Regions from separate parts of the Macrococcus sp. GL_134 genome, predicted to be linked through region 1. Evidence: a T-box and tRNA genes for the amino acid it is inferred to sense, from the RefSeq annotation. Region 1 holds a T-box; the other holds one or more tRNA genes.
What was found. The T-box of region 1 lies ahead of AC3IPL_RS06760 (valine--tRNA ligase). A T-box ahead of a tRNA ligase gene usually reads a tRNA of that ligase, here a tRNA-Val.

Region 1 (3,267 bases):
ATTTTGTTGTCAAAATAACATATTTAATAATAAAGTCAGAATTATGGATAACACAATTGAAATGATAATTGAGAACAAACAGCCGGTTGATCCACCTGCAAATCTTATCATCTGATACCTCCTCATTGCTTCTTTCAATATCAATAGCCTGCCTGCCTCTTTTTTAAACAAGTTTGGTACAATAATAGTTAAAGGAAGTGAATTCTATGCGCCAGCTATTGTTAATATGTTCAGCAGTCATTGGAGGGTATCTCCTGATGACAGCTGGAATGATTTTGCCGTGGCTGTTCGGTCCGATGATTGCTGCTGTACTTTTCAGCAAGTTTTCTAAGAAACAGATCATCTGGCCGAAGATACTCGGAGATCTAGGTCTTTTCATACTTGGTGCACAAATCGGCGCAACCTTCACTAAGGAAGTCGTAATGGATATTAAATATGATGCAGTCAATATTATATTATTGAACATTCTGTTGCTGGCAGCGGCTGTATTGCTCTCCTTGCTATTTGCAAAAATGGTCGACTGCACATTTGAGACCGCACTGTTAAGTTCAATACCAGGTGCGCTCAGTCAAATGATTATCATGGCTGAAGAAAACGATAGAGCAAACTTACTGATAGTGACACTGTCACAGACCTCCCGCTTATTATTTGTCATTATTATCGTGCCGTTGGTCAGTTCTCTTAACGCATCTGAAACGACGCAAGCCGCTGCAGAGCACGTATCTTCTGTCTTTCACATGCTCAGTCTCTCTGAAATATTGATGATCGCTGCTCTAGCTCTAATGCTCTATTTGTTAATGAAGAAAATACATTTTCCGGTACCAGAGCTGCTTGCACCTGTTTTTGCGATCATCGGATGGAATTTATCAACAGAGCTGACATTTTCGATACCGTACGTGTGGATTGCCGGGGCACAGGTGATGTTCGGTATTAGAATCGGCTTGCAGATATATAGTCTGTCCAACCAGCTGTCCATCCGATTATTTGCCGGTATAGTGATCCAGAATCTATTACTGGTTGGAGCAACTGTAGTGATCGTAATCCTCTTCACCCGGTTCACCGTGCATCCTTTCAATGATTTGTTCTTAAGTGCAGCACCAGGCGGGATGGCTCAAATTATTGTCGTCGGGCTTGAAACACGAGCGAATGTCGCGATGATATCAAGCTATCATATATTTAGGATTTTTTTCATTCTGCTGATTATTGCACCGCTCGTCCAATATATTCTCAATAAACGACAGATTGACAACTCTTTTTAAATCAGCTACTATTAAATCAAATTCATATCATTACCGGGAAGAGTAAATCAATGCTGACTTTTAGAGAGTACAGGTCTGGTGAAACTGTGCAGTGACGTTGATTGAAGGTAGCCCGCTCGTCTCTTCTACTGAAATGACAGTAAGTAGAAGCGTGTAAGAGCGTTAATCTTATTGAGTGCAGCTTCGGCTGAATTTAGGTGGTACCACGAGATTATTCCCGTCCTATTGATTAGGACGGGTTTTTTTATATTAAATTTTAACTGGAGGTTAACAGATGGACACTAAATATAATCCTAAGCTAGTTGAAGAAGGAAGATATAAAGAATGGGTAGATCAAGAATTATTTAAAGCGGAAAGTGGTTCCGATAAAAAACCTTTTACTATTGTAATTCCACCGCCGAATGTGACAGGAAAACTTCATATCGGCCATGCCTGGGATACAACACTTCAGGATATCATCACGCGAATGAAGCGGATGCAGGGATACAATACATTGTACTTACCAGGCATGGATCATGCCGGTATCGCAACGCAGGCAAAAGTAGAAGCTAAGCTGCGTGAGGAAGGTATTTCCCGTCACGATATTGGGCGCGATAAATTTTTAGAACATACGATGGAATGGAAAGAGGAATACGCAGGTTTTATCCGTGAACAATGGGCAAAGCTTGGTCTTGGACTAGATTATTCGCGTGAACGCTTTACACTTGACGAAGGATTGTCAGAAGCGGTACGTGAAGTATTCGTAAACATGTACAACAAAGGTTTGATCTATCGTGGTGAGCGTATTATCAACTGGGATCCTGCTGCACGAACAGCGTTAAGTGACATCGAGGTCATCCATGAAGAAATCGAGGGTGCCTTTTATCATATCAATTATCCGCTCGCTGATGGCAGTGGTGTCATTGAGATTGCTACGACTCGTCCGGAGACGATGCTTGGAGATACAGCTGTCGTTGTTCATCCGAATGATGAGCGATATCAGCATATGATAGGAAAGACCGTGAAGTTACCAGTAGTCGGCCGTGAAATTCCTGTCCTAGGAGATGACTATGTTGAGATGGAATTTGGAACAGGAGCTATGAAAGTAACGCCTGCTCATGATCCGAATGACTTTGAGATCGGTAATCGTCATAACCTGGCACGAATCAATGTCATGAATGAAGACGGGACGATGAATCAGCTGGCCGGTCAATACGCTGGGATGGACCGTTTTGACTGCCGCAAACAGTTGATTGACGACTTAAAGGCGAGTGGGGAACTTGTCAAAGTCGAAAAACATGTGCATCAAGTCGGTCATAGTGAACGAAGCGGAGCGATTGTTGAACCTTACCTTTCCACACAGTGGTTCGTAAAAATGGCGCCGCTCGCTGACCAGGCATTAGCCAACCAGCAGACTGATGACCGTATAGACTTTATTCCTCAGCGATTTGAAGGGACATTCAATCGCTGGATGGAAGGAATCCATGACTGGTGTATCTCTCGTCAACTATGGTGGGGACATCAAATACCCGCCTGGTACCATAATGAAACCGGTGAACTCTACGTCGGTCAAACTGCACCGGCAGACAGTGAAAACTGGACGCAGGATGAGGATGTTCTGGATACTTGGTTCTCAAGTGCGTTATGGCCGTTCTCCACACTCGGCTGGCCCGATATTGAAGCAGCAGACTTCAAAGAATTTTATCCGACGAATGTACTCGTGACAGGATATGATATTATCTTCTTCTGGGTAGCACGAATGATATTCCAGGGGCTTGAATTCACTGATCGACGACCATTCGATCAAGTGCTGATTCATGGACTTGTGCGGGCGGAAGATGGCCGTAAGATGAGTAAGTCTCTTGGTAATGGAGTAGATCCAATGGATGTCATCGATACGTACGGTGCAGATGCGCTGCGTTATTTCCTTGCCACTGGGTCTACCCCGGGACAAGACCTGCGCTATTCTACTGAAAAAGTAGAGGCGACCTGGAATTTCATCAATAAGATATGGAATGCCTCCCGTTTC
Region 2 (3,267 bases), 620 kb from region 1:
CAAAAATTGCTGGACGGATTATGACAAAGCGCGGCAAAGGTAAAGCAGGGTTTGCACACGTCAAAGATTTGACAGGACAGATCCAAATCTATGTGCGTAAAGATCAAATTGGTGATGAACAGTTTGACTTATGGAACAATGCCGATCTAGGCGATATCGTCGGCATCGAAGGTGTTATGTTCAAAACAAATACAGGTGAATTATCTGTTAAAGCGACATCATTTAAAATGCTCGCTAAAGCACTGCGTCCGTTACCTGATAAATTCCACGGCCTGCAGGATGTTGAACAGCGCTACCGTCAACGTTACCTCGACTTAATCACAAGTGATGAATCAACACAGACATTTATTACACGCAGCCGTATCATTCAAGAGATGCGCAATTACTTGAATCAAAAAGGTTTCCTTGAAGTAGAAACACCGATGATGCACGCGATTGCAGGTGGTGCTGCAGCGAAACCATTCGTTACACATCATAATGCTCTTGATATGACACTATATATGCGTATTGCCATTGAACTTCATCTAAAACGTCTGATTGTCGGCGGCCTTGAAAAAGTATACGAAATCGGCCGTGTTTTCCGTAACGAAGGAATATCTACGCGTCATAACCCGGAATTCACAATGATTGAATTGTACGAAGCGTATGCTGACTATAATGATATTATGGATTTAACAGAATCTTTGATTGCTCATATCGCTGAGCAGGTTACTGGCTCTACTACCGTCACTTACAACGGTGAAGAAATTAACCTTGCACCGAACTGGCGCAGATGGCATATGGTTGATGCGGTAAAAGAATATACAGGTGTGAACTTCTATGAGGTTTCATCAGATGAAGAAGCGCATCAATTGGCCAAAGAACATGGTATTGATGTGAAACCTAATATGAAATACGGTCATATTCTGAATGAATTTTTCGAACAGAAAGTCGAAGAGCAGCTCGTTCAACCGACATTCATCTATGGTCATCCGGTAGAAATCTCTCCGCTTGCTAAGCAGAATCCAGAAGACAAACGCTTTACAGATCGATTCGAGCTGTTCATTGTTCGTCGCGAACATGCGAATGCCTTCACTGAATTGAATGACCCGATCGACCAGCGTCAGCGTTTTGAAGCACAGATGGTAGAGAAAGAAGAAGGAAACGACGAAGCACACGAGATGGATGATGATTTCATTGAAGCACTGGAATACGGGATGCCGCCTACAGGTGGACTCGGCATCGGTATCGACCGTTTAGTCATGCTGTTAACTGATTCACCATCTATTAGAGACGTGTTATTATTCCCTTATATGAGACAAAAGTAATAAATGAATGTCCGGCTGACAAGGCCGGGCAATTTTTATAGATTTTGTTAAGGAAAACCGTTGACATCAATCTTGCAATCATGTAATATAAAAAAGTCGCTTGTGACATAACAATCGACTGTGAATCAAACAATGATTTCAATTGTTAAGCAAGTGTAAAATTTACTGTTGCAAAAACAAAATGAAATCTTTATACTTAATAAGTATTCGATTTTTGTCTGGTGACGATGGCAAAGAGGTCACACCTGTTCCCATACCGAACACAGAAGTTAAGCTCTTTAGCGCCGATGGTAGTTGGACTGACGTCCCGTGAGAGTAGGACGTTGCCGGGCAGAATCATTATGGAGGATTAGCTCAGCTGGGAGAGCATCTGCCTTACAAGCAGAGGGTCGGCGGTTCGATCCCGTCATCCTCCACCATTTTATTATGCCGGAATAGCTCAACTGGTAGAGCAACTGACTTGTAATCAGTAGGTTGAGGGTTCAAGTCCTTTTTCCGGCACCATTTCTAGCTTGAGCCATTAGCTCAGTTGGTAGAGCATTTGACTTTTAATCAAAGGGTCAGAGGTTCGAATCCTCTATGGCTCATTTATTTTGCGGGTGTGGCGGAACTGGCAGACGCACTAGAATCAGGATCTAGCGCCTTCACGGGCGTGGGGGTTCGACTCCCTTCATCCGCACCATATTAGCGAAAGTAGTTCAGTGGTAGAATACAACCTTGCCAAGGTTGGGGTCGCGGGTTCGAATCCCGTCTTTCGCTCCATTTTAATTATACTGATTCACTAGCCGGGGTGGCGGAACTGGCAGACGCACAGGACTTAAAATCCTGCGGTAAGTGATTACCGTACCGGTTCGATTCCGGTCCTCGGCACCATTCAAATTAATCAGCGCCCGTAGCTCAATTGGATAGAGCGTTTGACTACGGATCAAGAGGTTAGGGGTTCGACTCCTCTCGGGCGCGCCATTATTTTTATCAACGGGAAGTAGCTCAGCTTGGTAGAGCACTTGGTTTGGGACCAAGGGGTCGCAGGTTCGAATCCTGTCTTCCCGACTTACTTCAATAGATGGGGGCTTAGCTCAGCTGGGAGAGCGCCTGCTTTGCACGCAGGAGGTCAGCGGTTCGATCCCGCTAGTCTCCACCATTATTTGATGATACTGAACATTGAAAACTGAATGACAATATGTCAACGTTAATTCCAATAATTTGAGTACTTTAAGTACTTGCTGAAGAGTGATTGGCTCAACCAATCAAAGAGCTTTTATCAAACAAACTATTATGGAGAGTTTGATCCTGGCTCAGGATGAACGCTGGCGGCGTGCCTAATACATGCAAGTCGAGCGGACAGACGGGGTGCTTGCACTCCTTGAAGTCAGCGGCGGACGGGTGAGTAACACGTGGGTAACCTACCTATAAGACTGGGATAACTTCGGGAAACCGGAGCTAATACCGGATAATATGTTTCACCTCATGGTGAAACAGTGAAAGACGGTTTCGGCTGTCACTTATAGATGGACCCGCGGCGCATTAGCTAGTTGGTGAGGTAACGGCTCACCAAGGCGACGATGCGTAGCCGACCTGAGAGGGTGATCGGCCACACTGGGACTGAGACACGGCCCAGACTCCTACGGGAGGCAGCAGTAGGGAATCTTCCGCAATGGACGAAAGTCTGACGGAGCAACGCCGCGTGAGTGAAGAAGGTTTTCGGATCGTAAAACTCTGTTGTAAGGGAAGAACAAGTACGTTAGTAACTGAACGTACCTTGACGGTACCTTACCAGAAAGCCACGGCTAACTACGTGCCAGCAGCCGCGGTAATACGTAGGTGGCAAGCGTTATCCGGAATTATTGGGCGTAAAGCGCGCGTAGGCGGTCTCTTAAGTCTGATGTGAAAGCCCCCGGCTCAACCGGGGAGGGTCATTGGAAACTGGGAGACTTGAGTGCAGAAGAGGAGAGTGGAATTC

Region 2: it encodes a tRNA-Val, which carries the amino acid that the T-box ahead of AC3IPL_RS06760 (valine--tRNA ligase) is inferred to sense. The anticodon was not compared.

Annotation. Positions count from the first base shown of each region.
Region 1 covers NZ_CM174409.1:1,309,084-1,312,350, reverse strand. The annotation lists gene AC3IPL_RS06765 (AbrB family transcriptional regulator) at 207-1,259, shown strand; T-box leader at 1,280-1,487, shown strand; gene AC3IPL_RS06760 (valine--tRNA ligase) at 1,534-3,267, shown strand, end outside.
Region 2 covers NZ_CM174409.1:1,925,651-1,928,917, reverse strand. The annotation lists gene lysS (lysine--tRNA ligase) at 1-1,307, shown strand, start outside; rRNA gene rrf (5S ribosomal RNA) at 1,525-1,639, shown strand; tRNA gene AC3IPL_RS10215 (tRNA-Val) at 1,651-1,726, shown strand; tRNA gene AC3IPL_RS10210 (tRNA-Thr) at 1,736-1,811, shown strand; tRNA gene AC3IPL_RS10205 (tRNA-Lys) at 1,822-1,894, shown strand; tRNA gene AC3IPL_RS10200 (tRNA-Leu) at 1,903-1,989, shown strand; tRNA gene AC3IPL_RS10195 (tRNA-Gly) at 1,995-2,069, shown strand; tRNA gene AC3IPL_RS10190 (tRNA-Leu) at 2,092-2,180, shown strand; tRNA gene AC3IPL_RS10185 (tRNA-Arg) at 2,194-2,270, shown strand; tRNA gene AC3IPL_RS10180 (tRNA-Pro) at 2,284-2,357, shown strand; tRNA gene AC3IPL_RS10175 (tRNA-Ala) at 2,373-2,448, shown strand; rRNA gene AC3IPL_RS10170 (16S ribosomal RNA) at 2,580-3,267, shown strand, end outside.